Regions from separate parts of the Paenibacillus sp. MT86 genome, predicted to be linked through region 2. Evidence: riboswitches for the same ligand, from Rfam matches in the RefSeq annotation. Region 2 holds a riboswitch; each other region holds the start of a gene.
What was found. Region 2 has a riboswitch for thiamine pyrophosphate ahead of AC3RCL_RS03035 (ABC transporter substrate-binding protein). Riboswitches for the same ligand answer to the same signal wherever they lie in the genome.

Region 1: linked by a shared signal. The riboswitch ahead of tenA (thiaminase II) and the one ahead of AC3RCL_RS03035 (ABC transporter substrate-binding protein) in region 2 are both predicted to bind thiamine pyrophosphate.
Region 3: linked by a shared signal. The riboswitch ahead of AC3RCL_RS09400 (YkoF family thiamine/hydroxymethylpyrimidine-binding protein) and the one ahead of AC3RCL_RS03035 (ABC transporter substrate-binding protein) in region 2 are both predicted to bind thiamine pyrophosphate.

Annotation. Positions count from the first base shown of each region.
Region 1 is NZ_CM179499.1:1,326,766-1,333,283, reverse strand. Features, by position in the region: gene thiD (bifunctional hydroxymethylpyrimidine kinase/phosphomethylpyrimidine kinase) at 1-1,003, opposite strand, end outside; gene thiM (hydroxyethylthiazole kinase) at 1,000-1,842, opposite strand; gene tenA (thiaminase II) at 1,899-2,585, opposite strand; TPP riboswitch at 2,727-2,830, opposite strand; gene AC3RCL_RS05710 (VOC family protein) at 3,093-3,593, shown strand; gene AC3RCL_RS05705 (ABC transporter substrate-binding protein) at 4,678-5,703, opposite strand; gene AC3RCL_RS05700 (FecCD family ABC transporter permease) at 5,901-6,518, shown strand, end outside.
Region 2 is NZ_CM179499.1:704,938-711,455, reverse strand. Features, by position in the region: gene AC3RCL_RS03050 (EAL domain-containing protein) at 1-968, opposite strand, end outside; gene AC3RCL_RS03045 (diguanylate cyclase domain-containing protein) at 1,174-2,709, opposite strand; gene AC3RCL_RS03040 (VOC family protein) at 2,968-3,351, shown strand; TPP riboswitch at 3,527-3,636, shown strand; gene AC3RCL_RS03035 (ABC transporter substrate-binding protein) at 3,758-4,789, shown strand; gene AC3RCL_RS03030 (MTH1187 family thiamine-binding protein) at 4,878-5,171, shown strand; gene AC3RCL_RS03025 (ABC transporter permease) at 5,168-5,926, shown strand; gene AC3RCL_RS03020 (ABC transporter ATP-binding protein) at 5,981-6,518, shown strand, end outside.
Region 3 is NZ_CM179499.1:2,176,062-2,182,579, forward strand. Features, by position in the region: gene AC3RCL_RS09385 (class I SAM-dependent methyltransferase) at 1-396, opposite strand, end outside; gene AC3RCL_RS09390 (nucleotidyltransferase domain-containing protein) at 539-1,237, shown strand; gene AC3RCL_RS09395 (hypothetical protein) at 1,354-1,449, shown strand; gene AC3RCL_RS09400 (YkoF family thiamine/hydroxymethylpyrimidine-binding protein) at 1,523-2,125, opposite strand; TPP riboswitch at 2,211-2,313, opposite strand; gene AC3RCL_RS09405 (nitroreductase family protein) at 2,496-3,098, opposite strand; gene AC3RCL_RS09410 (ABC transporter permease) at 3,621-4,574, shown strand; gene AC3RCL_RS09415 (iron chelate uptake ABC transporter family permease subunit) at 4,564-5,511, shown strand; gene AC3RCL_RS09420 (iron ABC transporter ATP-binding protein) at 5,508-6,266, shown strand; gene AC3RCL_RS09425 (siderophore ABC transporter substrate-binding protein) at 6,472-6,518, shown strand, end outside.

The sequences.
Region 1 (6,518 bases), 620 kb from region 2:
GCAGCACCTCCTGACGGCGGCGATTGTATGCCCAATGATTGGTCGGGCCCTGTCCGTGCCCCAGGTTTAAGCCGTCCTCAATGGCCGCTTGGATGAATATGCGCCCGCTCTGAATCGCATCCAATGCGCTCAGACCTTGGGCCAGGCCTGCGGTAACGGCCGCAGAGAAGGTACAGCCGGTACCGTGCGTATGAACGGTATGAATTCGTTTGCCATATAATTCTGTGAAGGCCGTACCATCGTATACGAGGTCGATGACCGGAGGACTGTCGGGATTACCGTCATCGTTGGAAAAGAGCGAACGGCCCCCCCTATACTCCCCAGCAGGCATGGCAGTTCTCATTTGACCGTGCGTCCTATCGGACTGAGGCAACTCTTCCTGCTGCATACCCGCCGTTATAGCCGGTCCCCTGTCTCTTTCATGATCCGTACCTTCATCGCTTCCAAGGATTCCCTCGTCATGACCGCCTTTGATCACTACGATCCTGGGCCCAAGAGCATGAATACGTCTCGCCGCTTCTTTGCGATCGTTCATCGTGCGGATTCGCATCCCCGCCAATACTTCGGCCTCCGGTATATTGGGGGTGACAATCAACGCCAGCGGCAGCAAATCTTCTCTTAAAGCCTGCACCGCTTCGCTTTGCAGCAGCTCCGCTCCGCCCTTGGCGATCATCACGGGATCGACAACGACCTTCCCCCAGCCGAATGCCCGAATCCGGTCAGCAACCAGCCGAATGATCTCGGCGTTGAACAGCATGCCCGTCTTCAATGCATCTACTCCGAGGTCCGAGCCAACCGCTTCAATCTGCCCCGCAGTTGCTTCGGGTGGCAGCGGATATACGCCGTGAACCCCCAAGGTATTCTGCACCGTGATCGCGGTAATCGCCGACATGCCGTACACGCCGAGTTCCTGGAAGGTTTTCAGATCGGCCTGAATGCCGGCGCCGCCACCGCTGTCAGACCCGGCAATCGTCAGGGCACGGGGTATGCGAGCCTCGCTCATCGCGTGCCTCCGGCAGCCGCCGCTCCCGCTTCCAGCACAGCGGCATACCCTTCCAGCGATCCTGGATGAAGCTTCGCCAGCTCGTCCAGGAAAGTTATCTGGAAGCTTCCCGGTCCCAGATCTGCCGTTCGCTCAGCAGCTTTCGCCGCCGCGGCCCCATAGAAGGCCAGACCCGCCGTACCTGCAAGCAGCAGGTTTGCTTCCACCGCGGCAAAGGCACCCAGCACCGAGGTCAGCAGGCAGCCTGCGCCGGTCACCTTCGTAAGCAGAGCATCCCCTCCGGTAATGATGCGCACTTCCGTTCCATCGGTAATCACGTCCTCTTCACCGGTAATGGCCACGATCGTGCCTAACTCGCGCGCCGCCCGCACGGCCAGCTCGGCATGATTGCTGCCTGCGCTATTGCCTGCGTCTACGCCCTTGATCTCGCGGTCCTCCCCGATAAGGTGAGCGACTTCAGCCGCATTTCCGCGCACGAGCGAAACCTTCACCTCGCTTAGGATCCGCAGCGCCGACTCCGTCCGAAAACGGGTCGCTCCCGCGCCGACCGGGTCCAGCAGCACCGGCACGCCATGGGCATTCGCCGATTGCCCCGCGATAATCATCGCATCCACCAGCTCGCGGTTCAGCGTGCCGATGTTCAATACGAGCGCGCCCGCGATGGCGGCCATATCCGCCACTTCCTCCGGCGCGTAAGCCATCACCGGCGACGCGCCCAGCGCGTACAAGCCGTTAGCCGTAAAATTCGTAACCACCACGTTCGTCATATTGTGAACGAGGGGGCTCGTCTGCTGTACCTTCGTTAAAAGCGCCGAAACCTCTTTTTCCCATGAATGCATTTATATCAGCCTCTCTTCGCTATAATGGAATTCCATGTGCTTGCGAACATCGCTCTTTACAGCACGGCAGCTTCCAGCTGCACCGGCCATTCCTCCTGCTTATAAGCCATGTCCCAAAACAGATACTCCAGCTGGCAGCTCAGCATGAAATGCTCCCTCATCCGTTCCCGCTCGGCTGTCGTTGCACGCTCCGCCCATGCATCGACACGGTCGCGGAACTTGGCTGTTGCGTCTTCCCCCCGGTTTCCGTAGAAAGAAATCCAGTCGTAAAACGGATGGGAGGCATCCGGCTTCACCTCATTCAACAGCTTGCGGCCAATCTCCAGGTACGTCCATGGGCATGGCAGCAGTACGGCCATAATCTCCCCCAAACTACCCTCATGCGCCACCGTCAGCATATGACGGATGTAATGATGCGCGGACGGAGCCAGCGGATATCCTTGAAGCTCTTCATAGGTCACCCCGGCGGCTGCGCAAAAATTCTGATGCGGGTGCACCTCGCTGTGCAGAATGAATGAAATCTGTTCGTTAAAGGCCGCAATCTCTTCACGGCTGATCGATTTGGATATGGCTATTCCGTATATCCGCATGTAGGCATTCAAATACTCAAAATCCTGCTTCACATAGTGAATCAGCTGCTCCCGCTCCAGATTCCCCTCGGCAATGCCTGTTACGAAGGGATGATCGAAGATTGCTTGAAAAATGCCTCCCGCCTGCTGACGGAGCTCTTGCGTGAAACGCATCTTTGTCCCCACCTCCAACATATTGAAGAGCAGGAAGTCCGTAAGACACGACTTTTCAGACAACGCTAAAAAGCCGCCCCGAAAACTGGAGCGGCTTCGTCAACAAGCCCGGGTGCGCCAAAAAAACGCACCGAGACCTCATATTCGAAGGCTCCACTTTCCTACGCTAGTACGAACTAGATCAGGTTCAAAGGGTCCAAGATACGCTCTTGTCTCAGCCGCCAACGGCTCCCCTAGTGGACTTCCTATTCTTTTGTCTAATACTGTACATAGGTTTGGGGGTGGTGTCAAACGTTAACAGTTTGTGGACGGAACCTCAAGCTCGACCTTCCTCCGACCGCGTGATTGTGACGATGTACGGTGGCGGCTGTCTTTTCGCAAGATAAAAACGCAGGCTACCCCAAACTCATTCCGGAAACACTGACGCTCGGCTGTCATATATGCCCCCGCATAATGAGTGCATAAGCACAATTCAAATAAATGAAATTTAAAGGAGCGAGCGTATTTATGACGTACCGACTGAAAACGGTTAAACCCATTCCGGATGGCTACACCTCCGTGACGCCGTGGATCATCTCAAGAAACTCCGCAGCGCTGATCGATTTCCTCAAGCAGGCTTTTCGGGCCGAAGAGTTAGCCCGCGTCTATGTTGGCGATGGTGTCATCGGCCATGCCGAGGTGCGAATCGGGGATGCCGTCGTCATGATGTTTGACGCAAAGCCGGAATGGCCGGATAGCCCGGCATACCTCCGTTTGTATGTTGAGGATTGCGATGACGTGTATCGGCAAGCGCTGGCCGCAGGAGCGGTCTCGGTGACGGAGCCAACGACCTTGTTCTTCGGCGATCGGGTGGGACGGGTACGGGACCCGTTCGGCAACTTATGGTGGGTACAGACACGAATGGAGGACCTCACTCCGGTGGAAATGGAACAGCGTGCCCAAGACCCGGAATACATCCAAGCGATGACCTATGTTGCAGGGGCGGAGATCGTGGTGAAGATGTCGTAAAAAGTTACCGTGAAGCGAGCGTTATTACAGGGAGGACATGGGTGGATTCGGTGTCCCAGGGGTGTGCATGGATGGCGCCGACCAAAACAACTTAGAACACCATAACTTAGAGTAGCTTTGGGTTAGAGGTAGAATCCGGTATATAGTTGGTGCTACTACTGGTCCTGGTACTACTACTGGTATTGATGCTATTACTGTTCTTGGTGCTATTACTGGTCTTGTGCGACTGCTGGTCTTGGTGCGACTACTGGTATTGATGCTACTACTGGTCTTGATGCGACTACTGGTCTTGATGCGACTACTGGTCTTGGTGCTACTGATCGAGGACAAGCGGACTGAGGATACGTTATTTAGCTGAATAGGCGTAATTTTTGATGGCTAACGGACACCAGATACGTTATTCATAGAATATGACGGCAAATAGACCGTTTATTGCGGTAATAAGGGATCCTGTGTCCGTTAGATCTAAGAATCGAGGGTTAATCAGGGAAATAAGGGATCTGGTGTCCGTTAACGAGTACCTTGGTGACTGGCTGGTATTGATGCTATTACTGGTCTTGTGCGACTACTGGTCTTGATGCTATTACTGGTCTTGGTGCTATTACTGGTCTTGTGCTACTACTGGTCTTTGTGCTACTACTGGTCTTGGTGCTACTGATCGAGGACTAGCGGACTGAGGATACGTTATTTAGCTGAATAGGCGTAATTTTTGATGGCTAACGGACACCAGATACGTTATTCATAGAATATGATGGCAAAAGGACAGTCTATTGCGGTAATAAGGGATCCTATGTCCGTTTGATCTGAGAATCGGGGGTTAATCAGGGAAATAAGGGAACTGGTGTCCGTTAACAGGTCATGGTTAGCGGCATGATGCCCGGAGTTGGTTAGGCTGTACTGGCGAGCGATGTGACATGCAGCTGCATACCGGCGGTACTTCGACGTTGCGGTACTGGCGACGCGCGATGTTAAAAAAGGAGGCATCCCAAAAGATCTCAGATCTTGAGGGATGCCTCCTTTTTTAACTTTTCCTAGCATCTTCCGCTATACGATGATACTAGCCTTCAGCATCCGTCTTCATTCCTTACTGAATGCCGTAAAACTCCTGCAGTTGGTCGATCATCAGGTTGGCCGCCAGGATGCCGCCTGCCGTATTCCAGATCGCATCATCCACTTTGTGGGCTTGACCGTTCTTCACAACGTTCAGGTTCTTCCACAGCGGATCGTTGATCCATTCCTGCTCGGTCTGGTTGGCGCCGCCATCCCCTGTCTCATAAGTGAAATAGAACAGTCTGTCGGCTTCCACCTCAGGCAGACGTTCCTTCGTGATCTCGTCCACGAAATCGTCCTTGGCATTCTTGGTCATGTCGTTGCGGGCGATGCCGATTTTATCGAAAATAACGCCCGAGAACGTATTGGTATGGTACACCCGGGTCTTGCCTGCCATGAAACGAACCACGGAGACGGTTTCGTCAAGCTTGCTGCCGGCCTTCTCTTTAAACTCCTGGATCCGCTTGTCGTAGGCTGCCAAGAGTTCTTCGCCTTCCGACACTTTGTTCAGCGCCTTGGCATACAGTTCAAAATTGTTCTGCCACTCGCCGCGAAGATCCTCGGCAAAAACAGTCGGCGCGATCGCCTTCAATTGCTCGTATACTTTTTCCTGACGCATCTTGTTGCCGATGATCAGGTCAGGCTGCAGACCCGCGATCAGCTCGATGTTCGGCTGGCTCTCTTCCCCGACAACGGTAACGCCTTCCATCTGGTCTTTAATATGCGGATACCAAGGATCCCCCGTCCAGGATCTAACGGCACCTACCGGCTTCACGCCCAAGGCCAGAAGCGCCTCGGTTCCTTCGTTCGTGAGGACGACGACCTTTTGAGGCGTTCCTTTGATCGTTTCCGTCCCCATGGCATGCGTAACTTCATACGATTCGCCGCCGGCAGCAGCGCCGCTGTTGCCCTCTGCGGTATTCGTCGTGTCGCCGCCCGCGTTGCTTGTCCCTTCTTGCGCCGGGCTTGCTCCGCACCCCGCAAGAATCATGATCATGATCAGAGCCAGCAAGCTAAACTTGAGGCCTCTTGCCCGTTTCTTTGCCATTCCTGTTCCCATTCCTATCTAAATCCCCCTTGTGTCATATCCCGCTATTTGAAAACCATTATCAATCACTGATTCAAAACTATAAAGGGTTTCGTGAAAAATATCAATATATTTGTGAGAATGATTATCAAGCTCATTGACAGATACCGTCCCTTCACCTAAAATTCATATGAACTTAATTATTCATGGACTTAAGAAAGTGAGCATATATGCGCGTATTCGGACTATTGATATCGCTATTGGCGCTGGCCGCTGCCGTCATGGGCAGCATCGCATTCGGAGTAACGAACATCCCTCTTTATCAGGTATGGGAATCGTTCACTCACTTTAACGGAAGCAACGAACATCTGATTATTCTCACGGCAAGGCTTCCTCGAGCGCTCATTGCCGTCGCCGTGGGGGCGTGCCTTGCGGTTGCGGGTGCGCTCATGCAGGTCATCACGCGCAATCCGATTGCGTCGCCAAGCACGCTTGGCGTGAACTCCGGCGCGGCTTTCTTCATTATTCTGGCATCGGGCTGGCTGGGCATTGGCGGACTTCAGTCCCTTACCTGGGTCGCGTTGATCGGAGCCGCCGTCAGCGGCGGTATCGTATTCTTCCTCGGCAGCATCGGCAGGGACGGCATGACGCCGGTCAAAATCACCTTGGCAGGAGCTTCCATGGCCGCTTTCTTCCACTCCCTGACCCAAGGATTAATGCTCTCCGACGGCAAAATGTTTGATCAGGTGCTGGTATGGCTGGTCGGTTCGGTAGCCGGACGCGATTTGAACCAGCTAACTGCCGTATGGCCGTACATGGCCGTTGGCATGCTGGCTGCGCTGCTGCTG
Region 2 (6,518 bases):
TCGATCCCGATATCTCGGCAAAAATGAAACTCCTCCCGTCTCTCGATGCCTTCTGCAAGCACCATGGCCCCGAAATCATGAGCCATGTTCGTGATCATTTCGAGCTGCTTCTGCTGGGCGGGATTTCGATCGCAATGGTCGATAAGACTCCGGTCGATCTTCACATAATCCGGCTTAAGCTTAATCATCTGCTCCAATGTGGAATAACCTGCGCCGACGTCATCCATGGCAACCGAGATGCCGTGGCTTCGATATACCTCGAATATCGACTGCAAATGCTTCACATCGTCGATTTTCTCGGTTTCCACCACCTCGAATACGAAATCCCTCGGATCCATATGGAGCCTGTCGATCGTATTGAAGGTGTGGCTCAGACACATCTGCGCATCGTATATCGAGGACGGCAGGAAATTCACGAACCGCTTCACGCCGATCGGAAGCCACTCGGCACTGGTCTCAATCGCACTGGTGCGTGCCGCCTGGTCCAGGAATGAATGCAGTCCGGTTTTTCGGGCTGTCTCAAACAGCTCGTACGGCTGGAACCGGGGTCCCCACTCTACCGGTCGAAGGAGAAATTCATAGGCCACGATCTGCTCGTTTGGATCCACGATGGGCTGCATGTAGCTCGTAAACTGCTTATGTAAAATGACATTCACCATATCATAATGCTCCATCTGCAGTTCGAACTTCTGCATAGGGATCCACGAATGCCGGATTTGCGGAGCTCCTCCACGGGTAACACAGAAGGACAGCTCTTGACGAATCTTCAGCGGAAGGGGTTGCAGACACTCGATGATGGAGATCAGGTCCGCTCGTACCTTGTAGTTCACAGCACAACCCTCATTGTTCTCTTGTACCGCGTAGCCGTTCACTGCCAGCAATTGAATAAGCTCACCACTTGCAGGCTTCATATGAATGGTCCCCTGGTCCTCAATCGGTTCAAAGGTGCTGCAATTGTCGCAAATCATGTTCGTCCTCCTTGGCAAGCTAGCTCTCACTATGCTTCTTATCGGCATTTTGAATATGATTTCTTTGCATTTTATGGATTTTATATCGAAGTTATGACCTATTTTGCGAGAAATGCGCAAGATTCGTGCAATGATTGCGCTAAATTCTACAATAATCGACTTATATTGCTCTTAACAACATATTGTCGATATCCGAATCTTTTGTCTATTCGACTTTTTGATCCAACAGCTGCAGCAGCATCGTTCGTTCCACATCGAAATGCCAGCGGGCGTTTCGCTCTTTGGCCGCATACATCGCTGCATCCGCGCGACCGATCAGCTCTTGGTCGTTCCTGGCATGATCCGGATAGACCGCGATGCCGATGCTCGGCGTGGTTCGGACCTCATGCCCTTCCAGCTCATATGGCTCGCTCAGCATCGTCCAGATCTCTTCCGCCATCCAGATCAGTTCCTGATCCTCGCCGGCCGGATGAATCACTACCGTAAATTCGTCCCCTCCTAAACGGGAAACCAGAACGCCTTTGGATTCAAGGGTTTGAAGACGAGTCGCGACCTTGCGAATCAGCAAATCGCCGGCACGATGGCCGTAGCGGTCATTCACTCGTTTAAAACGGTTCATATCCATATATAGAAGCCCTACGCGGGAACCCGCACGGTCCGCCTCCTGCAGCGAGCTCGACAGCCTTGCGTTAAAGTAGCGGCGGTTATAGAGTCCCGTAAGATCGTCGCGATGCGCCAAGGTCTCGCTCTGCATCAGGCTTTGATGCAGCCGGTCAAACAAGCGGTCATTCTCGAACTGGATCAGGATCTGCCTGATCAGAATCAGGATGACGCACAGGGATAAGCCGGTAAAAAGCCCGTTCCACCCTCCGAACCGCTGCACCATAAGGGCAAACATCCCGCCAAGCACGCTGTAGGGAAGCAGATATCTTACGATCAGATTTCCGAACGAACGGGGCTCCCTCTCATCCAACGATTGATTTCGGGCATCGGGAGCTGACCGCCCTCCTGCCAAACCAATGATGAATACCGATAACGTATACAGTGGGTACAGGTATGAACGAACTTCAACACCCTTATAATCGACGAGATACATATGCAGAACATCGGCGGCAATGTACATGCTCCCGCCGAGGCATATCAGGAAGACTGCCCGTTTCCTTAACTGCCCTGTGTTAAAATACAACACCAAGGTGAAGAAAATAAGCACCGTTGCGCACAGCGGGTACAGCATGTCCACCCACAGCTTTCCCCATAAGGCTTCATTCGCCAAACCGTTAAGCTCGGGCTTGATGAAATATTCCCAGCCTACCGTCATGACCGTTATGCCAACGATCACGATATCCAGCATAAACCGCACTCCCCGAAACGAACCTTGTACGTGCCGGAACAAATAAATGAGGGCACCTGCAAACAGGATGATTTCGAATCCCCAGAATAATTGAGTCAAAATTGTACGGGAAGCGCTCTCTTTCCCCAGCCAAAAATAACAAGCATCGATGATTCGAGCCGAGGCATCCGCCATCAGCCCGGCACTTGCGATAAGCCAAAACCTTCGAAGATGCGGCTCGTAATGCCGAATGATCCGTAGTAAATAGACGGAAGCGGCAGCGGAAGCCATAATGACTAGAACACGCTGAAGCAATAAAGCATCAGGCATCCACAGAACGGTCATTATCTGAATGAATGCATATATGATGGCGAGTCGAATCCACAGATGATCTGCTGGAGTTGGACTCATAAGCATTCCTCCTCGGCCAAAAGGCAAGCTTTCTTCAATGCTTGTTTGTTAGGTCTTTTGAATTAATAGTTATAGTTCTCATGATACTTTTTACCCACCTAAAAGTAAAGATGAGGAAATGAAAGAAAGACCATCGATTCAACTCTATTAAACCATCGCGCTCCAAAAGCTTTCCGTCCTCAAGACCCACTTGACGTATAGGAATTATATGATAACATTTCAGTCATATCTCATATGAATCGGAAAGGGTGTTTAGCCTTGTCACAGAAACGATTGGATCATGTCGGCATTGTCGTCCGGGACCTTGAAGCCACGATTGCTTTTTACACAACCGTTGTCGGACTTGAACTGAAAGATCGCCTTACCCATACCAATGGCGTCATCCAGCTGGCATTCCTCGGATTTAACGGCAGCGACGAAACGGAAGTCGAGCTTATCCAGGGTTACAGCGACACGCTTCCCGCAGAAGGCACCGTCCATCATTTCGCCGTCAGCACCGATAACATCGAAGCGGAATATGTGCGCGTACAGGGACTGGCCGTACCTCATCTTGACGAAGAAATCGTAACGCTTCCGAACGGGTACCGCTATTTCTTCGTCCACGGTCCCGAAGGAGAATGGATTGAGTTCTTCCAGCGCTAACCGCTGCCGTACAGGATCCTATCAAAATGCTTCATCCCGTGAATGGTTAACGGGGTTCATTCTTCCAACCGCACAAGCCATGCCCAATACGAAGACCTGCCTCGTTCGCATCCCCTTCCGAACTAGACAGGTCTTTGCGTTAGGACTATAATAACGGATGTAACGTCCGAAACTTCATAAATCCCGGGGGAGCTGGAATTTGGCCGGCTGAGAGTGTATCCGATGATACTGACCCTTACACCTGATCTGGGTAATGCCAGCGTAGGAAGTCCATGTTTGCGGCAGCTATGATTTGCCGTGGTATACACTTACGCCGTCATGCGTCCTGATATCATTCAGGGCGCTTTTTTTGTGGAGTTAACGAGGTCATAGAAAGAGAAAGAGAATTCAAAGGAGAGAAGACAAGATGAAGAAGGGAAAATGGATGGCGCTGCTTCTCGCTTGCGCCCTGCTGATGGTTGCGGCGGGATGCGGTACAGGCGGACAGAACGAAAATACAGGCACCGAAGGCGCAGACGGCCAGGCGGCCGAAAAGCTCCGCGACGTACAGCTGATGCTCGATTGGTCGGCCAACACAAACCACACCGGACTGTATGCAGCCAAGGAGCTCGGGTATTATGAGGAAGAAGGGCTTAACGTCCAGATCGTCCAGCCGGGGGCCGGCGGAACGGATACGCTGGTCGCATCCGGCAAGGTGCCGTTTGGCATCAGCTACCAGGAAGGCGTCACGCTTGCCAGAACCCAAGGCCTGCCGCTTGTCTCCATTGCGGCGATTATTCAGCATAATACATCCGGCTTTGCCGCCCCCAAGGACAAGGGGATCGTCAAGGCTGGCGATTTTGAAGGGAAATCCTACGGCGGCTGGGGCTCGCCTGTTGAGGAAGCCGTCATGAAATCCATCATGGAGATCGACGGTGCCGATGTCAGCAAAGTAAATATGGTTAACATGGGCGATGCCGATTATTTTACCGCCGTCAAACGCGATATTGATTTTGCCTGGATCTTCTATGCCTGGACCGGTATCGAAGCCGAGCTCCGGAACGAGCCGCTTGACATGATCTATGTGAAGGACTACTCCAAGCAGCTTGACTATTACACGCCGGTGATCGTAACGAACGAGAGACTGATCCAGGAGGACCCGGAGCTTGTCAAAGCATTCGTGCGGGCGACCTCAAAAGGATACGACTATGCGATTCAACATCCTGAGGATGCAGCTGCCCTGCTGACGAAGGCCGTTCCCGAGCTGGATGCCGAGCTGGTTCTTGCCAGCCAGAAATGGCTGAGTCCCCGCTATCAGGATGATGCTGCCCGCTGGGGCGAGCAGAAAGCCGAAGTATGGTCGGGGTATGCAGACTGGATGTTTGAACGCAAGCTGCTCGAGAAGGAGCTTGATGCGGACAGCGCCTTCACCAATGAATTTTTACCGGAGAAACCATAGGATGCATTTAATTCGGAAGAGAGACGGCCTGTCCGGCAGGCTGCCTCTCTTCCATTACAATATAGCTTGCATGAAAGGATGAGTTTAGATGGCAAACACCCTCTTGAGCATACAAGTGATACCCAGAACGCCGGATGGAGGCGACAGCATTCCTTATGTGGATGAAGCGATTCGGGTCATTCAAGAATCGGGCGTGAAATACGAGGTCCATGCGCTCGAAACCACCTTGGAAGGAGAGCTTTCCGAGCTGCTGAAAATCGTTGAGCGCATGCATGAGGCGCTGGTGAAAGCGGGAAGTCCCAGCGTCATATCCCAGGTCAAAATCGCGCACCATCCGGGCGGCATCAGCATGGATAAGCTGACTGAGAAATACCGTCCATGAGAAAAGGCTGGTGGAGCTCCGTTTGGCCGCCCGCTGCGGCGGTCCTTTTCTTTTTGACGGTATGGCAGGCCGCGGTATCGGTATTCGATATAGAGCCGTATATTTTGCCGGCGCCGACGGCCATCGGGCATGAAGCCGCCACCGGCGCCTCCGGCCTTTTTCAGCATACGCTGGCCACGCTGCAATTAACCCTGGTCGGATTTATGATCGGTACGGCGATCGGCCTTGTCATCTCGTTGGCCCTGCATCTGGTGCCTTTTCTCAAAACAGCCCTCTATCCGCTTCTTATTCTTAGCCAGAACGTGCCGACGATCGCTCTCGCCCCGCTCCTCATGATTTGGTTCGGCTTCGGCATGCTGCCCAAGGTTATCGTGATTACCCTGGTCTGCTTCTTCCCCGTAGCCGTTGCCGCCCTGGACGGACTGGCGCGTACCGACCGAACCATGATGAATTACATGCAGATGGCGGGAGCCACTTCATGGCAGATCTTCACCAAGCTGGAGCTGCCGCATGCGCTCCCCTCCATCTTCTCCGGGATCCGCATCGCGGCCACCTATTCGGTCATGGGTGCGGTGATCGGGGAATGGATCGGCTCGGACCGGGGCATCGGCTACTATATGATGCTGCAAAAATCCGGCTACCGCACGGACCGGGTGTTTGTTGCCATTCTGATCATCGTCCTGCTCAGCCTGCTGATGGTGCTGCTGATCACCCTGCTGGAGAAGCGCCTGATCCGCTGGAATCGAAAAGGCTAGAACCACGGTGAACGGACATTTTCCAACCTATATAAAAGGAGGCTGTTTAGCGACATGACATATCAAGTATCCCTGCCGGATCATGACGGGCAGCGCCGGTCATCTACCGCGGTCCCGCCAGCGCCTGCCCTTGAGGTTCGCAGCCTTCATATCACCTTCCGCGAACGGCGCAGCGAAGTGCACGTGCTGGATGGCCTTTCGCTTCAGGTGCAGCCCGGGGAATTCGTCTCCTTGATCGGTCCTTCAGGCAGCGGAAAGAGCACGCTCTTCCATATCATCGGGGGGTTAACGCCTCCGGATGCGGGCTCCGTACTCATGGACGGTCAGGACGTGACCGGAGAGAAAGGCCGCATCGCCTATATGCCTCAACAGCCGGCCCTCTTCCCTTGGCGTACGGTGGAGGACAACGTGCTCCTTCCCGAGGAGCTGAGAGGCACCTCGAAAACCGCCGCCAGGGAAAATGCACGCAGCTGGATGGAACGGGCCGGGCTTGCCGGCTTCGAGAAGGCGTATCCGCATACCCTTTCAGGGGGGATGCAGCAGCGGGCCGCCTTTCTGCGCGCGCTGATGAGTCCGCAGGAGGTTATGTGCC
Region 3 (6,518 bases), 1.5 Mb from region 2:
CAGCAGGACGCCTCCGCGATCCAGAACGCGGTAATATTCGGGCAGCGATTTCGAGGTATCCGTAAATACGGTGACGGACTCGGCCATGATCAGATCAAACCGGTTGTCTTCGAAAGGCAGCGCGCATACATCCGCCTGCAGGAACTCCACGTCCATACCCATGGCTTCGGCTCTTGCGCGGGCTTTTTTGATCATATTTTCGTTCAGGTCAATGGCGGTCACTTGATAACCCATCTCCGAAAGATGACAGGCGGTTCTGCCGGTTCCGCACCCTACCTCCAAAATGCGGCTGCCCGGTTGAATGGGATAATTCTTCAGCATTCTGAGGGTTGCCTCGAATCCTCCCGGGTGGGCACTGCCCATGCCTAATCTGGAGAGCATGTGAATGTAATTCATCTCATCTATCCCTTCTTCCTTATCGTCAATGCGGGTAATCGTTTATTTACCATATGATTCAGGTACGTTTGGGGTTTTCGTTGAATTTAATATTTTGAGCCCTTTTTTGTGGCGGATGAGAGAATTACTGGAGGAAACGGCCATGAGACTGGAACCGACGGAGGCAGCGATACGCGTCATGCAACGAAATTATCCCGACTGCTTGCTTGCCGTACTTGGCGGCAGCGCGAGCAGTGGTGAATATAATGAACAATCCGATCTGGACATCATCGTCATTGAACGGGACGGATATGACTTCAGCAGGAAGACGATCGAGGCGCATGGCTGGATCGCGGAAATATTCATATTGTCTTTATCCTCCTATCGCGAATATTTCGACGAGGGAGTGCTGGCGGCGAATCCGTCTTTGCAGCGGATGGTCGCCGAAGGTACGGTGCTGCGTTCGTTGCCTGAGGGAGAAGAGGTGCGGGCGGATGCCCGGAATGATTTGAATTACGGCCCCATGCCCTTGTCGTCGAGCGATATTGCCGAATACCGCTACATCCTGACCGAGTTTTTGCTGGACTTGACAAGTCCCCGCAGGGAAGGCGAAAAATGGTTTACTGTACACAAAATAGCGTCGACTCTATGCGAATTCGTGCTGAGGGCAAACCGGGAGTGGACGGGTGAAGGGAAGATGCTGTTTCGTTTATTCAACCGCTATAGCCCAGCTATGGGGGATCGACTGGAGGCAGCGCTTCTGGCGATTTATCGGGAGGACGATCCTGCGGACCTTATTGCAGTGACGGAGGAAGCGCTCAGGCCGTACGGAGGCAGGCTGCTGGTCGGTTATGAGGAATAAATAAGCCCTGCATAAAAAAGAGGGGGGTACATTAGCCGTGACGCTCGCCCGCCATAAGCAATAAGATAATAACGTGATTAACTCACGTCATTCTTTTAAATCCAGGAGGGATCTTCATGAGCGGAGCATATGGCGGCGCATGGGGCAATTCAGTAGGAACTATATTGGTTCTCTTTATCCTGCTCGTAATCATCTTGAGTGCTTGGGTTTAAACACCGTCAATATTCTTGCCTGCAATTGATAAAGGCCCGGCGCGTGCCGGGCCTTTATCTGTTGGAAAGGACCTTAAGCTTTGGCTTTGGGGGATGGGCTGTGGGCCGAAACCACCGCAGTCATGACCAGATGGCTGCTGTCGGATTGAATCGCATGTTGGAACGCGTCTTCGAGTGATCCGAACACCCGGGACAACGTCCCGTCCAATCGGCTGGCGTAATGTACGCTTCCACCGAATGTGCCCGCTGCCTTCGCACGATCCACTTCTGCGTAAATGACATCCATGTAATTGGCGCTACCCATCGGGTAAAGCGCGAATTGGCAGGCCGTTTCGATATCGGCGCGTTCCCCGATATCGTGGTTTAAGCGGGTCGAATCCTCATTCATATACGCATCGGCATCCGTATCGCCTGGGCAGCCGATAGAATAAGTACCGTTAAACACCGTGTGCACGCCGCTAGCCGCGGCATAAGCGAATATTGCTCTCGTCACATCAAACACATGCTCCGCACGTCCGCGAATACAAGTGCTTACATCATCCGTTTGGATCGAGACCTTTTCCGAATCCACGGAACGAAGCGCTTCCGTGATCACTTCAACGAACCGATCCGTCATGGGAAATACCGAGAACCGGCAACCCACGATCCGGCTGGTTCCGCATACAAGCTCATTCATAAATTTTTTTCCTCCCCATTGTATAAGTCCACGCAAAAAAACCGCACCCCATGAAGAAGTGCAGTTATGCCTACGCAAAGAAATAAACATAAATGCTACACTTCCCCACGCTAGTATGATCTAGATCGGGTGATAAGGGTTAACGGCGGTCCGCCGTCTCTCAGCACATGGCACCCCTAGTACAGCCAAACATCAAATATGCAGTTGGTATCAAGCCGGCTCCAAGAACTTCCGAAGATCAGAAGGCGAAAGGCCTGCTTCCTGTGTTATTGTATCGTTTTGCCGGCAGGTTTTCAATGGCAGGGCACCATAAAAAAGCCGCCTATTCCAATCCTCAGGGCTTGGGTAGGCGGCTTAGGCCGGCTATGGCTTACTTGTATACCTTCACGCGATCTTCAAGCGGCGCAAATTCTTTTTCGCCCGGATCTGCAACCGGTTTGCCGAAAGGCATTTGAGCGATCAGCTTCCAGTTTTCCGGAATGTTCCATTCGGACTTCACTTTCTCGTCGATCAACGGGTTGTAATGCTGGAGGGATGCGCCCAGGCCTTCTGCCTCGAGGGACGTCCATACCACGAATTGCAGCATGCCGTTGGATTGGTTCGACCAAACCGGGAAATTGTCGGCATACAGCGCGAACTTTTGCTGCAGGTCGGCAACTACGTTATTGTCCTCGAAGAAGAGAACAGTGCCGTATCCAGCACGGAATGCACCCATTTTTTCAGCTGTGGATTTGAAAGCCTCTTCGTCTCCGACAACCTCTTTCAGAATGCCTTCGGTCAGGTTCCACAGTTTGTCATGCTGTTCGCCAAGCAGTACAACGACGCGTGCGCTTTGGGAGTTGAAAGAAGACGGAGTATATTTAACGGCTTCATTAACAATCTCCTGGATGCGTTCGTCGGAAATGACCGGGTCTTTGCTGATGGCATAATGGGAACGGCGATGCTTAAGTGCTGCTGAAAAATCTTTAGACATTGAAAAAAACCTCCTGATGTAATCATGTTTGCATAAGCCTGATAACAAAGATGTCCTTTAATTCAAGCAAATATGCATGTTGAGTTGAATTGCTGTCGTTGAATTATCATTCCACATTAACTTACGTTTAGTTAGAAATAATAATTATGTTAGCATATTAATATAACTTAGAGGGATTGTCAACGCTTCGAGGGAAAGTTAATTTATATTTTTTATACCCGGTTACTGAGAATTAAATCAGCTTCTACATACGAATGTATTTCGGGAACCGCGAATCCAAGCGGCTCAGCCTCGGTGATATAAAGTTTATCTCTGCGAAACTCCATATTATGAACAAATCATGAACAAATGATACTTGGATGAACAAATTAAATGATTTTGATTCTCAATTATACTTGTCGACTGAGAATGAGAATGATATAATCCATATCAGAACGCAATTGATAATCAATCTCAATGAGAATGGTTGGGGAATTGCTGACTGCCGGAGTTTCGACAGACATACGCATAGAAGGAAGAACCATGAAGATTAGATACTTATTCGCAGCCGTTGTGGTACTCTCCATAATCTCGTTATTTATTGGAGTTAAAGATATCTCGCCACTGGAACTGTTCTCGATGACAGAACAACAACAGCATATTATGCTTGTAAGCCGGATTCCACGGCTTGTCAGCCTCATCTTGGCTGGAGTCAGCATGAGTATCTGCGGATTGATCATGCAGCAGCTCAGCCGCAACAAGTTCGTATCGCCGACGACCGCGGGCACTATGGACTCCGCCAGATTGGGGATCTTGGTTGCCATGCTCGTCTTTACGACAAGCGGCCCGCTTATCAAAATGCTCGTGGCATTCGTATTCGCACTGGCAGGAACCTTTATCTTCATGAAGATACTGGATCGGATCAAGTTCAAGGACGCGATCTTCATCCCGCTGGTAGGGCTTATGTTCGGTAACATCGTCAGCTCGGTCGCGACCTTCTTTGCCTACAAATATGATCTTATACAGAATATGTCGGCTTGGCTGCAGGGCGATTTCTCCATGATCATGAAGGGCCAATATGAAATGCTGTATCTCAGTATCCCGCTTGTGATTCTGGCTTACCTGTTTGCCAACAAGTTTACGGTAGCCGGAATGGGAGAGGAATTCGCAACCAACCTGGGACTTCATTATCGGCGAGTCGTGAACCTGGGATTGGTCATCGTTGCGCTGGTTACGGCTTCCGTTGTGCTGACCGTCGGCGTGATTCCGTTCCTTGGTCTGATCATACCTAATATTGTCAGTCTGTACTTAGGGGACCACTTGAAAAAAAGCCTTTCGCATACCGCGCTGCTGGGGGCCGGGTTCGTACTGTTCTGTGACATCCTTGGCCGGATCATCATTTATCCCTATGAAATTCCGATTAGTCTGACCGTGGGCGTACTCGGAAGCGGTATATTCATTTTCTTACTGATGAGGAGAAAGGCTTATGACTTATAAAGCCAAACTCGGCCTGTTGGCCGCGGCGGCAATCATCCTGGTGGCAGTCTTTCTGTTCATTGATCTTGGCGGCAATTGGGATTACGCCCTTCCAAGACGAATCAAGAAGGTTCTTGCCATTATTCTGACCGGCGGGGCGATCGCTCTGTCTACCACGGTGTTTCAAACGGTCACGAATAACCGGATACTGACGCCAAGCGTGATGGGATTGGATTCCTTGTATATCCTGATCCAGACGACCGTGATCTTTGTCTTCGGCTCCTTCACGCTGTATAAACTGGGCAGCAATGTTAACTTTTTGATCAATGTCGGCGCGATGATCCTGTTTGCCGGGATCCTATATAAGATTTTGTTTCAGAGGGAAGGAAACAATATTTACTTCCTGCTGCTAATCGGCATGATATTTGGAACCCTGTTCTCCAGCATGTCTTCCTTTATGGAAGTGCTGATCGATCCGAACGAGTTCCAGTACGTGTCCGACAAGATGTTTGCCAGCTTCAACAATGTGAAGACCGAGCTTCTCATCCTGTCCGTCATTGTCGTTGCGCTGACCCTGCTGTATTTTGCCCGGTTTGCCAAGTACTTGAACGTGCTGTCGCTGGGTCGTGATCAGGCGATCAACCTTGGCGTAAACTATGATTACGTTGTGAAGAGGCTTCTGATCGTTGTCGCGGTTCTCATTTCGGTGGCCACCGCATTGGTAGGACCGATCACGTTCCTTGGACTGCTTGTGGTCAACGTCGCTTATGAATTCATGAAAACATACCGGCATTCACACTTAATCACGGCGTCCATTCTGATTAGCATTATCGCCTTGGTGGGCGGTCAGCTGGTGGTAGAGCGGGTGTTTACGTTCTCTACTACGCTAAGCGTCATCATCAACTTCATCGGCGGCGTTTACTTCATATACCTGCTACTAAAGGAGAGTAAAGCATGATCCAGGTTACGAACGTATCGAAAGTCTATGGCGGCAAAAAGGTCGTTGATAACGTGTCGGTTACGATCCCGAAAGGTCAAATTACGTCCTTTATCGGCCCGAACGGCGCCGGTAAGAGTACTTTGCTGTCCATGATAAGCAGACTAACGGGCAAGGACAGCGGTCAAATTACGGTGGACGGCAAAGAGGTCAGCCAATGGAAAAGCGGGGACCTGGCGAAGAAGGTTTCGATTCTGAAGCAATCGAACCATATCAGCCTCCGCCTGACGGTGCGCGAGCTTGTATCCTTCGGGCGTTTTCCATACTCCCAAGGCCGATTGAACGCGGAAGACGAGAAATTCGTGGATGAAGCCATCTCCTATATGGAGCTTGAGGATATGCAGCATAAATATCTTCATCAGCTCAGCGGCGGTCAGACCCAGCGTGCTTATATCGCGATGGTCATCGCCCAGAACACGGAGTATATCCTGCTGGATGAACCTCTGAACAATCTGGACATGAAACACTCCGTACAGATTATGAAGATTCTCCGAAAGCTTGTCGCCGACCTGAACAAAACGATCGTGATCGTGATTCATGACATCAACTTCGCTTCCTTCTATTCGGATTACATCGTGGCATTGAAGGACGGAGCGATTGAAAGCGAAGGGAAAACCGAGAACATCATTCAGAGCAATGTTCTTCGGGGCATCTACGACATGGACATCGAGATCGAAGAGATTAACGACAATCGGGTGTGCGTATACTACGGTTAATCGATAAGCGGGATTCGAAAATATGATATGGACTCCGGGAGATGCTGATGAAGCGTGCGAGCTTCACTCCCTGCACAAGGACTAGGCCGCCTTGGTCAAAGGACGGCATGGTTTCCTCTGTCCAAATTGAATTACATATTCAACCATAAATTCAAATATATGTTGAATCATAAAGATTTTAAATATAAAAAATGGGGTGTTAGGAATGAAAAAATGGTTGGCTTTATTTATGGTAGCAATGTTCACGCTTGT